3 regions of the Photobacterium sp. MCCC 1A19761 genome follow, and region 2 is predicted to be linked to each of the others. Evidence: predicted binding sites of a transcription regulator. Region 2 holds the regulator's gene; each other region holds the start of a gene.
The links. Region 2 encodes MetJ, which represses methionine synthesis genes. Its sites were predicted from a motif close to TTAGACNTNTANANGTCTAA; they were not measured.

Region 1: the regulator MetJ is predicted to act here: its motif matches at 2,427-2,446, upstream of VV869_RS14310 (MetQ/NlpA family ABC transporter substrate-binding protein).
Region 3: the regulator MetJ is predicted to act here: its motif matches at 2,103-2,122, upstream of metE (5-methyltetrahydropteroyltriglutamate--homocysteine S-methyltransferase).

The regions. Positions count from the first base shown of each region.
Region 1 is NZ_JAZGTF010000013.1:93,445-98,542, reverse strand. It holds gene VV869_RS14330 (TIM-barrel domain-containing protein) at 1-212, opposite strand, end outside; gene VV869_RS14325 (GNAT family N-acetyltransferase) at 506-997, opposite strand; gene VV869_RS14320 (GNAT family N-acetyltransferase) at 981-1,439, opposite strand; gene VV869_RS14315 (histidine phosphatase family protein) at 1,549-2,154, opposite strand; gene VV869_RS14310 (MetQ/NlpA family ABC transporter substrate-binding protein) at 2,477-3,283, shown strand; gene dgcA (N-acetyl-D-Glu racemase DgcA) at 3,395-4,363, opposite strand; gene dgcN (N-acetyltransferase DgcN) at 4,363-5,098, opposite strand, start outside.
Region 2 is NZ_JAZGTF010000009.1:182,887-187,984, reverse strand. It holds gene VV869_RS11275 (bifunctional aspartate kinase/homoserine dehydrogenase II) at 1-286, opposite strand, end outside; gene VV869_RS11270 (O-succinylhomoserine (thiol)-lyase) at 283-1,452, opposite strand; gene metJ (met regulon transcriptional regulator MetJ) at 1,637-1,954, shown strand; gene VV869_RS11260 (malic enzyme-like NAD(P)-binding protein) at 2,023-3,273, opposite strand; gene rpmE (50S ribosomal protein L31) at 3,577-3,789, opposite strand; gene priA (primosomal protein N') at 4,022-5,098, shown strand, end outside.
Region 3 is NZ_JAZGTF010000002.1:158,555-163,652, reverse strand. It holds gene VV869_RS03425 (hypothetical protein) at 1-600, shown strand, start outside; gene VV869_RS03420 (DUF4250 domain-containing protein) at 799-987, shown strand; gene metR (HTH-type transcriptional regulator MetR) at 1,079-1,990, opposite strand; gene metE (5-methyltetrahydropteroyltriglutamate--homocysteine S-methyltransferase) at 2,260-4,566, shown strand; gene VV869_RS03405 (META domain-containing protein) at 4,753-5,098, opposite strand, start outside.

The DNA of each region.
Region 1 (5,098 bases), on a different contig from region 2:
TAGTCTGTTTTAAAGACCATTTCGGTATGGGGGATCGTCGTGTTCCCTTGTGTATTTTGGTGATGACGGAAAGAGATGTGGATCAGATCATCATCCAGCACCTCCACCACCGTACTGGAGGGACCGTAATTCACGATATAAGGTGCAGGGACATCGGCGTAGCAACTCCCGGAGCCCAGGAGAATACAAACTGCGATTAGCTTTTTCTTCATTGGCTTCATCCATTGATATGAACAATTACTCATTTAAAATTGCGCGTATTTTGTGTGCAATTAGTTCAGTATCAATCCTCCCCGGCCCTACGCCCCCCGAGGAAATTTAAAACCTTTTGTTAAATTTGTGCTCCAGTTGGTGTTTTGTGTAGATTAAACACCTGCGGATGGAAGCTGGGCTCCTTTGCCAAAGAGTCCCGTATCCAAAAGAGCCACAGGGTGAACTACAGATTCAACGCCTTGGAAATCGATAAACCAAGGGGATGCGGTAGAGCGTAAAGTTAAACCGGGCTTTAACGTAACTCCTGCTCCGCTAACCGCAACTTAAACCCTTCGTGCGTGGCGACAAATCCCAGCTTCTCGTAAAACCGCAACGCATCCAAACGCTGCTTGTCTGAGGTGAGCTGAACCAACTGGCAGCCTTTCTCTTGCGCCTGACCAATCGCATACTGAAACATCTGCTCACCCAGGCCCTGACCACGGTAATCGGCGAGGATCCGAACGCCTTCAATCAGGCACCGCCAGGAACCGATGTGGGTAAGATATGGAATGAAAGTCAACTGCAACATCCCCACCACCCGGTCTTGGGTCTCTGCGACCATCAATTGGTTATTGGGATCCGCCTGAATGGCCTCGAACGCCTGAAGATACTTGGCATTTAACGGCAAAGTTCCGTCTTCACGTTGTGAACCAAGTGCATCATCCTGCAGCATCAATACTAAAGTTTCGAGATCATCTTTCGTTGCTGCTCTGAATTGAATATCCAAATCATCTTCCTTCATCATGTGGTCGTTTCACCACGAACCCTTTTTCAATCCCCGCCTGAAAACCCACTTTTTCATACAAACGGTGCGCGGCGACTCGATTTTCTCCAGACAGGAGCATCACTTTATAGCAGCCCTGCTCCCAAGCCAGTGCCAGCGCCTTCTCGAGCACTTTCTGGCTCAGACCGCGACGGCGATAATCCTGCCCGGTGATCACATGTTCGATCACACCAAACGGCCTGCCAGCATTGGTCACGGTGGGGATAACCCCAAGCTGGCAGGTGGATGCCAGTTGCCCGTCGACTTCAGCGACCACCAACTGAATAGAAGGATTGGCCTGAATTTCATCCCAGTTCGATGCCAGCACCTGTTCGCTGACCACGGGATCGTGCCCCCGCAGCTCTCGGTAAAGCGCCAGCACACCACGCAAATCTTCCTTCCGGGACACTCGAATCACTTCCATGTTCACCTTGCTCCTGAATTAACAATTTTCTCTGCAAAGCACGGCATCAGCACCTGCTGCTGCCCATGTCGCCCCATCCCGCCGCCAATCACACTCGGCAGCGCAGGCATTACCCATTGAGCAAACAAACGGCGCGATTTTGAAATAAATCATCCGCTTCCAGGATCGACACGCTGCCCGGATTCACCTTAAATGCAATATAGTCCATGCTTTCAATATCAATCAGTTGAAATGCCGCAATCACGAAGGTCGCCGCAAAACCATGCGTCACAATTAACGCATCACCCGGCTGGTGCATGATCTCTTGAACACACGCTACAATTCGCGTCGCAACTTCCCGGCGGGACTCCGCACCGTCACAGATCCGGTGATCCAGCCGCTCCCCTGTGGAACTCACCGGCTGCATGAGTTCATCATGCGCGGCTTGATCCATCCCTTCGTGACGGCCAAACGACATCTCCCGCAACCTGGCATCATACAGCACATCCAGTGCCAACCCGGCAACCAACGCCTCCGTTGTCTGTACTGCGCGCTTGAGATCGGAGGAATAAACTTGCAGCTTTTCAAGCTCAAAACCATGCGCTTTGATTTTCTCGCCTAAACGAGCGGCCTGAGCGCGCCCGTGCTCCGTCAGTTCCGAATCAAACCAGCCGCCAACCTGACCATTCACAGAATGAGTCGCTTGCGTGTGCGTCACTAAACAAATTCTTTTCATCGCTTCCTTCTCCTGAGTTTGCGGGATTGCATGCCGTGATTACCGACGACAATTCCGTCTGGATCTCATCCAGAGCCCCGGGTAATGTAATGACATCAGGATGAAAATGCTTCGTATTTTTGAGTCCCCCCTTTCTGAACCGAATTTATATACCGAGACTGGGACAGTCATCACCACCCAGCCCGGGTTCATGACACCTGCGGCCCGAGCCTGAACCTTGCTCTGAGAAATAAATGAAATAATCAGTTGCATATTCTCATACAATACGTAGGATAGCTTTCTAGACGTCCAAACGTCCTTTAGCGTCCACATGGAGGATATGATGCAAAAGAATAAGAAAGTCAGTCAGTGGTTACTCGGTGCAGCATTGGTGCTGGGATTAACCGGCTGCGGCCAACAAGAAGAAGCAGTATTAAAAGTCGGCGCAACCGTCGGCCCGCATGCCCAGGTGGTGGAAGCTGTTGCCCGGGAAGCCGAAAAACAAGGATTAAAAGTGGAAGTGATCGAGTTTTCGGATTACATCACGCCTAATGCGGCACTTGCAGACGGCAGCCTGGATCTCAACAGTTACCAGCATCTGCCCTTTTTACAAACATACAATGCCAACAACGGCAGCCATTTAGTTTCTATGGGTGAGTCGATTCTGATGCGGATGGGGATCTATTCCAAAACCTTCAATAGCCTCGCCGAATTGCCGGATCATGCGCGCATTGCCATTCCGAACGATCCGACGAACGGCGGACGCGGCCTGCTGCTGTTGGCCGATGCCAATCTCATCACGCTCAAACCGGGTGTCGGCCACAAAGCGACGCTGAACGATATCGTTGAGAACCCGAAGCAGCTCGAGATCATTGAGATTGAAGCTGCCCAGTTACCACGAAGCCTCGAAGACGTAGATGCTGCCGCCATTACGATGAACTACATCATGTCATCGGGCCTGGATCCGAAAGAATTTGGCCTCTATCTGGAACCGAAAGATGCAGCGCTGGCCGTGATGGTCGTGGCCGCGCGCGAAGCCGATAAAAACAATGCCGATTACCAAAAGTTTGTGAAAATCTACCAGTCACAGCCGGTCCGTGACTTTATCCAGCAGACGTTCAACGGCACCATCGAGCCTGCTTTCCAATAACAAAGCCTGTGCGTGCATCAATGTGATCCCGGCCACCAGCCGTGTTTGAAAGTCACATGAGCGCCCACAGCAAACGCCCGCCCCGGCGCATCACATCGGAGCGGGCGTTGTTCAGAGAAATAACTGGCCGTCCCGGTAAGTCAGTGCTTCCGGACCGCTTTCGCCAATGAGCACCGGGCCGTCGAGATCGACCACCGCGGCATCCTGGGCAATAGGCAGGGCAGCCCTCATCGCCAGAGATGTGCCGAGCATACACCCGACCATCACCGATAATCCATCCTGCCGCGCGGCGGCTTTGAGCGCCAGCGCTTCGGTCAGTCCGCCGGTTTTATCCAGCTTAATATTGATCATTTCATAGCGGCCGCGAACATGCGCCAAGTCTGCCCGGGTATGACAACTCTCATCGGCACACACCGGAATCCGGTGGTCAAAGTGGCCCAAGGCATCATCATCCCCGGCCGGCAGAGGCTGCTCAATCATCGCAATAGCCAGCGGCGCGAGCGCATCAAACAGCGCAGGAAGATCCATCCCCGCCCAGGCTTCATTAGCATCTAAGATGATCCGTGCATCCGGCGCGACATCCCGGACTGCGGTCACCCGGCCGACAATGTTTTCCGCATCCAGCTTTACTTTCAGCAAGGTGGCTCCCTGAGCGACATAGTCCCGCGCTTGTCGGGCCATTTCCTGCGGTGTCCCGATGGAAACCGTCATTGCCGTTTCCAGCGCAGGCTGCAACTGAAAATAACGCGACGGAAACTGGCTGTTACATTGCCGGGCGATGAGCGACCATAAGGCGCAATCGAGCGCATTCCGGGCTGCCCCGGCCAGCAACAGGGTTTGCAGCGCCACTTTGGCCTGCTGCGCCGACAGCGCTGCCAACGTCGGGATCGCTCGTTCGATTTGCGCCAACACAGATGCGGTGTCCTCGCCATAACGGGCATAAGGTGTACATTCGGCTTCAACCGAGTACTCCCCGTCGGTGATCATCACCCGCACAATATCCAGGTGGGTTCGGGCGCCCCGGGCAATGCGAAAGGGTTTGGCAAACGGGATATGTTCGGGTTTCGCTTGGATCTGCATCAGGCACCTCGGTTAACCAGCTGTTGAATGATATTGTCCACGCCAAAGCGCACCGGATCTGTGACCGGCAGCTGATACTGCTCACGCCACTGCTCACATACAACCTCCGCTTCTTCGGTGGCGATCGCCGAGGTATTGAGGCAGATCCCGACAAATTCAGCGGCTGGATTAGTCAGTTTCGCAGCCTGAATATTTTCGGCCAGCACCGCCGAAATCTCTGGCATCGGCATGTGTGGCAGATGGCGGATATGCGACCGACCCAGCTCATGGCACAACACCAAGGCATCGGGCTGCGCCCCATGCAACAGCCCCAGGCTCACCCCGGCAAAAGATGGATTGAACAATGAGCCCTGGCCTTCAATCACATCCCACACATGCGAGTCAAAATCCGGACTAAGCGTTTCCACAGCGCCGGAGATAAAATCTGCCACCACGGCATCGACCGAAATCCCCTGCCCCTGGATCAAAATACCCGTCTGGCCGGTGGCTTTGAACCGGGCCGACAGACCAGCTTGCGTCAGGGCTTTTTCAAGTGCCAGCGCGGTATACATTTTCCCGACCGAGCAATCACTGCCCACCGTCAGCAAGCGCTTTCCGGCACGCTTTTGTCCTGTGCCCACCGCCAGCGGGGCGTCGTAGTGCCGGACGTCAAACAACTGCACCTGATTCTGCTCGGCCAGCGCACTGAGGCCGGGAATATCCCGCAAGCGCTGGTGCATGCCCGAAGCGATGTGA
Region 2 (5,098 bases):
GAGTTTGCAGATCATCCGCAGCCGGGCCGGTCACGAGCTCACTGATCAGTGCCTGCTGAAACGCCCGCAGATCCTGCAACGCGTCATGGGCCTGCCGGCCATCTTTTCGCAGCAACTCGACCCAGGCGATCAGCTGATTGGTGGTCTTGCCAGCGGCGGAAACCACAATCAAATCTTCAGGACCGGCATATTCACCGATGATCTCGGCCACCCGGCGATAACACGCCGGGTCCGCCAGGCTGCTGCCGCCAAATTTGTGGAGTTGTCGTGTTATCGGCTGGCTCATCCCGTCACCTCCGCTGCCAGGGCAAACGCCTGCGCCAAATCGGCAATCAAATCATCGGCATCTTCCAGCCCCACAGACAACCGGAGCAGGGACGGCTTGATGCCCGCTTCGGCTTGCGCCTCGTCCGACATCGCCCGGTGGGTCATACTGGCCGGATGGCAGATCAGACTTTCGGTCCCGCCAAGGGACTCCGCCAGAGAAAAGCATTGCAGTTGGCGGACAAACAATTCCAGTTGTGCCTGGCTGCCGGCGATTTCAAAACTGAGCATCGCGCCGAATCCCTGCTGCTGCTTGAGCGCAATCGCATGGCCCGGATGCTCGGGCTGGCTCGGATGGTAGATTTGCCCGACCAACGGCTGGCTTTGCAGGTAAGCGAGGATCCGGGCGCTGTTCTCTTCGTGCAGCTTCATCCGGGGAGCCAGGGTCCGCAGGCCGCGCAGCGTGAGATACGCATCAAACGGCGCGCCGGTGGCACCAATGCAGTTGGCCCACCAGGCCAGGGTTTCCGCCTGCTCCGATGTTTTGGCAATCAGCACCCCGCCGAGCACGTCGGAATGGCCGTTAATGTATTTGGTGGTCGAGTGGACGACAAAATCCGCCCCCAGGGCGATCGGCTGTTGCAGGATCGGCGACAGGAAGGTGTTGTCCACCGCAACCAGCGCCCCGGCCTGATGCGCCTGTTCGCACACGGCGGCGATATCGACCACCCGCAGCAACGGGTTGGATGGTGTTTCCACCCAGACCAGCTTGGGCTGTTTGGCCAGTGCCGCCGCCAGCGCGACCGGATCGGTCTGATCGACAAAACAGACCTGAAAATCCCCTTTCTGAGCCCGGGTATGGAACAGGCGGTACGTGCCGCCATAGCAGTCATGCGGAGCCACCACCAGGTCATCCGGCCCCAACAGGGCAGTGACCAGCAAGTTGATCGCCGCCGTACCGCAGTTCGTTACCACGGCCCCGGCGCCCCCTTCCAGCGCAGCCAGCGCTTCGGCCAACGTATTGCGGGTCGGGTTGCCCGAGCGGGAATAGTCAAACTGCGGCACTTCCCCCAGTTGTGAGAAGCTATAAGTCGAAGTAAGGTAGATAGGCGGCACCACCGCATTAAATTGGGTGTCCGATTCGATCCCAGCGCGGACGGCAACGGTCGCTCGCTTCTTGTCACTCATATTTACTTTCCTTGTCTGAGGGCTGGCCCTGCGGTGCAGAACGGATTAGCACCAACATTAGCCACAAACCATAAAGACGTCAACACTTCTGGACGTCCATATGTCTTTGCTTGTGGCGGTAAATCCCGCTAAAATTCACCCATCATCTAATTTAATCAATCCAATATCGCTGAGAAGGTAGAAAATGGCAGAGTGGAATGGCGAGTACATCAGCCCATACGCGGAACACGGTAAGAAAAACGAGCAAGTCAAAAAAATTACCGTTTCGATTCCATTGAAGGTACTGAAAATCCTGACTGATGAGCGTACCCGCCGTCAGATCAACAACCTGCGTCACGCCACGAACAGTGAGCTACTGTGCGAGGCATTCCTGCATGCCTACACCGGTCAGCCGCTGCCTACCGACGATGACATCCGCAAAGACCGTCCGGATGATCTGCCGGCCGAGGCCAAAGCCCTGATGGACGAGATGGGCATCAAGTACGAAGACATCAACGAATAATCGCTGCTTTTCTGCCGCCAGATACAAAAAAACCAGCCCGTGGGCTGGTTTTTTCCTATCCGGCTGAATTATTTGTCAGCCATGTAATTGACCGGCATGTCGATTCGGGCAACGCCGGATTCAACCGCAGCCACCGCCACGGCTTTGGCCACGCGCGGCAGCAGACGCGGATCCATTGGTTTCGGAATAATGTATTCCGGACCGAAGGCCAGGCTGTCCACGCCAGCCGCTTTGAGTACTTCTGCCGGGACCGGCTCTTTGGCCAGTTCACGGATCGCCTTCACGGCTGCCAGTTTCATCTCGTCGTTAATCGCACTGGCGCGCACGTCCAGGGCACCGCGGAAGATGAACGGGAAGCACAGCACGTTGTTGACCTGGTTCGGATAGTCCGAACGGCCAGTGCCCATGATCAGATCATCACGTACGGCATGCGCCAGCGCCGGCTTGATTTCCGGATCCGGGTTAGAACACGCAAAGACCACCGGCTTGTCAGCCATCAGCTTCAGGGCTTCCGGTGACAGCAGATCCGGACCGGACACGCCGACAAAAATGTCTGCGCCTTCGATCACGTCTTCCAGCGTGCGCTTGTCGGTATTGTTGGCAAACAGCTGCTTGTATTCGTTGATGTCGTCACGGCGGGTATGGATCACGCCCTTACGGTCCAGCATGTAGATCTTCTCACGCTGCGCACCGCACTTGATCAGCAGTTCCATACAGGCCACGGCAGCCGCACCAGCACCCAGGCAGACGATCACGGCTTCGCTGATCTCTTTGCCTTGCAGTTCCAGAGCATTGAGCATCCCGGCCGCGGTTACGATCGCGGTGCCGTGCTGGTCATCGTGGAACACCGGCACCTGGCAACGCTCGATCAGACGCTTTTCAATTTCAAAGCAGTCCGGCGCTTTAATGTCTTCCAGGTTGATGCCGCCGAATGTATCGGCAATGTTAGCCACGGTATCGACGAACTCGTCAATCGTGCGGTGTTTCACTTCGATATCAATCGAATCCAGACCGGCAAAACGCTTGAACAGCAGGGCTTTACCTTCCATCACCGGCTTGGATGCCAGCGGGCCCAGGTTCCCCAGGCCAAGGATCGCAGTGCCGTTACTGATCACCGCCACCATATTGCCTTTGGCGGTGTACTTGTAAACATTGTCAGCGTTTTGGGCGATTTCACGCACCGGCTCAGCCACACCCGGGCTGTAAGCGAGGGCAAGGTCTTCAACAGTATCAGCAGGCTTGGAGAGCTCTACGGCAATTTTGCCTGGTACAGGGTAAGCATGGTAATGAAGCGCTTGTTGGCGAAAGTCTTCAGACATAGTGTTTCAGATCCTGAAAGAAAATGAGGTTCAGTTGGTGTAGTGGGAGATAAATCATATGCTATAGCGGTAGAAAATCCTAGCCGAGCCCGGCTGGTCGAGCCAATAATCTCCCACTGCTGTAGTCAGGTATCGCGAATTTATGATCCGCATACCGCAAAATGGGTGGAAATCCTCGCACTGGCCTGTAAACATCCCGGCTCCGTCCGGCAATCGCGGCAGAATAGACTAATTTGCGCGCAGGCTGCGGGAAAACAAAAAGGGGACGCCTGGCGTCCCCTTTTTTCGGAAGTCTTCTGGCAATTACTTGCTAGACAGCGCACCGAAACGCTTGTTGAACTTGTCAATACGACCACCGGTGCTCACTTGACGCTGCTTACCAGTGTAGAATGGGTGACACTTGTCACAAACATCCAGGTTGATGTCTTTGCCCAGAGTTGACTTGAATACGAACGCGTTGCCGCAAGAACATTTCGCGTTTACTTCTGTGTATTCTGGGTGGATACCTTGTTTCATGGGATAACCTCAATAGTAAGGCCGTGTCGCTCTCCCGATCCAAAGCCGGGCACCACACGTCGTTAATAACAATAGGCGTAATGGGGGTTCCAGTACACCGAATCAGGCGGCGTATAGTAATCAAACAATCCGCCCAAATCAACTGATACGCTCCCTTTTTCGCCACTTTGCGCCTGCCTCCGGGCAAGGTACACTCTCTGATCTTAGTCAATGCTGAAAATTGCGGTTTGTTATGGCCTCCAAGATTGCCCGCGTGGCACTCCCTGTTCCCCTGGATAAACAGTTCGACTACCTGATCAAGCCCGACCAGGCCCCGGTGATCGGCGCCCGGGTGCGGGTGCCGTTTGGCCGCCAGCAATTGGTGGGGGTGGTGATCGCCCTCACCGATCAGTCTGATTTCCCGCTCACCCAGCTCAAAGGGATCTCGGCCGTGCTCGATCCCGCGCCGCTGTGGCCGGATTCCCTGTTCGAGTTGCTGAGCTGGGCCAGCAGTTATTACCAGTATCCGCTCGGCGACACCCTGGCCAATGCCATGCCGACCCTGCTGCGCAAGGGGCGTGAAGCCTCGCCGGCCAGCCTCAAGGTCTGGCAACTGACCGACACCGGCCGCGATCAGCCGCTGCCGACCCGGGCCCCGCGTCAGGCCCAGGTCCTGAACCTGCTGCGTAGTGACCGCTGGAGCCACGAAGCCCTGCTGGCCGAGGAGATCAGCGCCGCGATTCTCAAAACCCTCAGTGACAAGGGCTGGATCGAAGCCTGCGAAGCCCGGCCGCCGCAACGGGCCTGGGCCGACGACTTTGCCATCACCGAGGAGAAGCCCCGACTCAACGAAGAGCAGGCCCTGGCCGTCGCGACGGTCAACGCCAATCCCGGCTTCGGCGGCTACCTGCTCGAAGGCGTGACGGGTTCCGGCAAAACCGAGGTCTACCTCAACCTGCTCGAGCCGGTGCTGGCAGCGGGAAAACAGGCGCTGATCCTGGTCCCGGAGATCGGCCTGACCCCGCAAACCATCAACCGCTTTCGCCGCCGCTTCAATGTGCCGCTGCAAACCGTCCACTCCGGACTCAATGACACCGAGCGGCTGTCGGCCTGGCTGGCCGGGCGAGACAACCAGGCGGGAATTATTATCGGGACCCGCTCGGCGCTGTTCACCCCGTGCCATAACCTCGGGATCATCATTGTCGATGAAGAGCATGACGCCTCGTACAAGCAGCAGGACAGCCTGCGCTACCATGCCCGCGATCTGGCGGTGATGCGCGCCAGTAAGGAAAACATTCCGATCATTCTCGGCTCGGCGACCCCGGCGCTG
Region 3 (5,098 bases), on a different contig from region 2:
ACCAAAGGTGAAATTTGCCCGGGCCAGCGTGGTCGGGTTCACAAAACGTTACCGGTACTGCTGGTGGGGTGGCTGCTGGCCGTTGCGAGCCATCCTATCGCTATTTTGCCGCTGCTGACACTGAGCTACTTCACGTTCCAGGTGAAAACCGGTAAAACCCGGGATGCGGGTCCGTTGAAGGTTTTATATGCTGCCGATGTGCTGGCGGTCCTGAGCTGGCTCTGGTTGTTGCCTTCGATGGATGTACCGGAAATGATGCTCAGCCTGATGGCAGTTCCGCTGTTCGGTGCTTCCCTGGCGCATTTGCTGCTGACCCAGGCCCGGACCCGGTTGCAGGCGTTTCACCGGATCCTGCCGTTTACCGGTTTTGTCAGCGCAATGCTGAGTATCCTGACGATGCTGTGGGCATTGTCCGGGCTGGATGAGACGCAGTTGGATCTTCTGGTGAACAATGTGATTGGCGCGCTGGTGCTGCTGGTGTTGTCACTGCTGGTCTGGGCCGGGCATCTCTTGCTGACCAAAACGGTCAATCGCTGGCAACTGCTGGCGGCCTCACTGCTGTTGGCTGCTTCCGGTAGTTTGCAGCTGGCATTTATTTAGCCGTGAATACAACACCCGATTCGATGAACATGAGCGCCAGATGGCGCTCATGTTGTATTTGAAGTTGTATGTTTCAGGATCTGCACCCGTGCTTTCTCTGTTGTTAGGGAACGCGGCAGGTTTTGTGACCAGGCCAGCAACAGCAACAATGACTATGCTTACTGAGAGTCACTGAAGTCGTTTCGGTCAGGGGGAAGCATGGAAATTACAAACTTGTTGAAGATGGATGGCAATATCGTGCTGGGTATTGTCAATGAGAAGCTGCGGCTGGAATGCTCGTCGATTGATGACCTGGTCAGCCGTTATGAACTGGATTACGACGAGTTAAACGACAAGATGGAATCATTGGGCTTTCGCTATGATCCCATCTCGAATCAGTATAAATAAGTCCAGTTTGCTGAACCCGGCTGATGAAATCGACCATTGACTGAATCAGCTGGCATCTCTGAGAGATAAAGCGGCTCGGGCGCGGAGGCCATTAAGCCGCTTTAATTCCTTCCAAATGTGTCTGGCATTGTTGTTTTGCGGTGGCAAAGAATGCCTGCAAATAATGTCGGTCCCGCTCGGAGGCGCGAATGGCAGCGAATAAGCGCCGCCACAGGCCGTCACCGAGCGGTTTGCTGACCACCAGTCCCTGACGGGCAAAGTCATAAATCGCCCAGTTGGGCAGGGCAGCGACGCCGAGCCCGGCGGAAACCATTTGCACCAGCATCAGGGTATTATCTGCCTGCTTCCAGTGACTCGGCTCAACGTCGGCTGGCTGGAGGAAATGTTTGACCACATCTAACCGTCCCTTCTGAACCGGATAGCTCAGCATAGTTTGATCGGCCAGATCCTGCGGGGAAATAAACGGCTTGTCTGCCAGCGGAGACTGGGGAGAGACAACCAGCCGCATTTCAAAATCAAACAATGGCTCGAAGTGAACCTCACTGCGTGGCTGAATATCTGAGGTGATCACCAGATCCAGCTCGCCGGCACCCAAAGCGGGCAGGGGCTCAAAGCCGAAGCCGGAGGAGAAATCCAGGGTGACGCTCGGCCAGTGGATCTGATATTCCTTCAGGGCCGGCATCAGCCATTGAAAACAGGAGTGGCATTCGATTGCCATATGCAGCCGACCGTTGATGTCTTCTTTCAGGCTGGCCAGTTCATGCTCGGCTTTGGCAATCCTGGGGATTAATTCGTCCGCCAGGCGCAATAGAATTTCACCTTCCGCAGTAAATTTCACCGGCCGGGTTTTCCGTAAGAATAACTGTCCGCCCAACCGCTGCTCCAGATCTTTGAGCTGGTGAGACAGCGCAGACTGGGTCAGGCAGAGGGTCGTGGCGGTTGCCGTCAGAGAGCCGGTGTCTCGCAGTACCGAGAGTGTTCTGAGATGTTTAACTTCAATCATGGTTTTTGCTTACCGTCCCTGTTGCAAGTGCTTTATCCGTGCTGGGTTTGCTGTTCAACCTCATTCGTCCCGGATAAGAGAGAGGTTCACTGTACCGCTAAAAATTGGATGTGTAAACATCTGGACGTCTAAACGTATGAATTTAATATGAAAGATGATCAGTATTAAATTTCTTCATGATCAGGTTGAATTTTAAGACATTGTTCATCAAACGCCGTTCAGCCATTGTGAAGTTATCGATACGGAACCGCATTCATAAGGTAATGATGATGACAACAACACAAACAACGCCGAAAACAACGACTCATATTCTTGGCTACCCACGCGTGGGGAGCCAGCGTGAACTGAAATTTGCGCAGGAAAAATACTGGCGTGGCGACATTAGCCAGCAAGAACTGAAAGAGGTGGGGAGCCTGCTGCGTCACCGTCACTGGGGCGATCAGGTCGGTGCTGGGCTGGACTATGTTTCAGTGGGTGACTTCGCCTGGTATGACCATGTTCTGGGAACCAGCATGCTGCTGGGCCATATCCCGCAGCGCCACAATCACGGCCATCCGGATCTCGATACCCTGTTCCGCGTGGCACGCGGTAAAGCACCGACCGGCTGTGCTTGCGCGGCGTCGGACATGACCAAGTGGTTTAATACCAACTATCACTATATTGTTCCGGAATTTACCAAAGACGATACGTTTAACGTCAGCTGGACCCAACTGTTTGAAGAAGTTGTGGAAGCACAAAAAGCCGGCCATGCCGTGAAACCTGTGCTGTTGGGGCCGGTGTCTTACCTGTGGCTGGGCAAAGAGAAAGAAGCTGATTTTGACCGCCTGTCCCTGTTGCCGCGCCTGTTGACCGCTTATCAGCAGATCCTGAATAAACTGGCGGCTCTGGGCGTTGAGTGGGTGCAGATTGACGAACCGGTACTGGCGCTGGAACTGCCTCAGGCGTGGGCGGATTCATTCAAGTTGGCGTATCAGGTGCTGAACGGCAGTACCAAGCTGCTGCTGACGACGTACTTTGACAACATCACTCATCATCTCGATAAAATCGTTGAACTGAAAGTGGATGGCCTGCATATCGACCTGTCGGCCTCGCCGGAGCAGTTGAACGACGTCGTGGCTGCGATCCCGGCCCATTGGGTGTTGTCTGCCGGTGTTGTGAACGGTCGCAACGTGTGGCGGGCCGATCTGGCTCAGCAACTCTCCATCCTAGCCCCGGTGAAAGCGCAATTGGGCGAGCGCTTGTGGCTGGCCAGCTCCTGTTCGCTCTTGCACAGCCCGATTGACCTCGACCTGGAAACCGAACTCAACCCGGAAGTCCGTCAGTGGCTGGCGTTTGCCAAGCAAAAATGTCGTGAAGTGACCCTGCTGGCCCAGGCGCTTGACGGTAGTGATGTCGCGGTGCAGGAATGTCAGCACTACAGCGCGCCGATCCAGGCCCGTGCGACCAGTGAATTGGTTAATAATCCGCAAGTCCGTCAGCGTACTCAGGCGATCACCCCGGCCCTGGCAGAGCGTAAAGCACCGTATGCAGAGCGTGCCCGCCAACAGCGTGCTGCCCTGAACTTGCCATTGTTGCCGACCACAACCATTGGCTCGTTCCCGCAGACCGATGAAATTCGGGTGCAGCGCCGTGACTTCAAAGCCGGTCGTCTGTCTGAAGCCGATTACAACACGGCGCTGAAAGGGCACATTGCCGATGCCATCGCACGTCAGCAGAAGCTGGATCTGGATGTGCTGGTTCACGGTGAGGCTGAGCGAAACGACATGGTCGAATACTTCGCCGAGCTGCTGGAAGGCTTTGCTGTCACCCGCTTTGGCTGGGTTCAAAGCTACGGCTCACGCTGTGTGAAACCAGCGGTGATTGTGTCGGATATTTACCGTGCCAAGCCAATGACGGTTGAGTGGATCACCTATGCACAGTCGCTGACCGACAAACTGGTGAAAGGCATGCTGACCGGACCGGTCACGATTCTTGGCTGGACCTTCCCGCGTGAAGACTTGAGCCGTGAAGCCATCGCCAACCAGATTGCTTTGGCCTTGCGCGACGAGGTGGCTGATCTTCAGGCGGCCGGGATTCAAGTGATTCAAATCGATGAGCCGGCGATCCGTGAAGGGCTGCCGCTGAAAGCCTCGCAATGGCAGACGTATCTGGACTGGGCGGTGAATGCATTCAAGATCTCTGCGGCCAGCGCAGAGCCGGAAACTCAGATCCACACCCATATGTGTTACAGCGAGTTCAACGATATTATCAAGTCGGTGGCAGCCCTGGATGCTGATGTGATCACCATTGAAACCTCGCGCTCGGATATGGAGTTGCTGAAAGCCTTTGAAGCCTTCGATTATCCGAATGAAATTGGTCCGGGTGTGTATGACATCCACTCGCCAAATATTCCGGAGGTCGCGCAGGTAACGCAACTGGTCGAGAAAGCAGAAGCGCTGATCCCGGCAGAAAGACTGTGGATTAACCCGGACTGTGGTCTGAAAACCCGAAACTGGGAAGAAACTGAAGCAGCACTGCACAACATGGTCACTGCGGCCAAGGCACTGCGTGAACAGTGGCAGGCGAAAGTCAGCTAAGCGGGTTGTTCATCCCAATATCAACCGATAAAAAAGAGCGCTTCGGCGCTCTTTTTGTTTGCTTTAATCCGTTCAGCATCGGATTCGCTGAGATAGCGAATCCACTTTCAGACTGAATCCATCCAGGCATTGACCTGTTTCGGACCATGCCGAACCGGGACGCAACCGGTGCCGTTCCGACCGGGCTTACTGGTTATCCTGACGTTTGAAGATCAGGGTGTGCTCAGGGTTGCTCAGCACCAGTTCATTCCCCACAATGCTGGCCTGGCTCCAGTCCATCAGCGTGCTGCTCATCAGTTGTTCCATTTCCATCGCCGGTGCCGGGCAGGCCATCATGGTCATGCCCATTTTCTCAATGCGCAGCTTGCCCGCTTTCAGTTCGGCCTGACCAAAATAGCGGTTACAGCCGGAGTGGCCGTTGGCAGCCATATCCGGATCAAATTGCAGTGTTGGGGCGGAGAAAGGTTCCGGGAGCGAAACGGGGGAGCTGTCGACTTTGGTCAGCACCCAGTTGTGGGTGGCCAGATCCGTT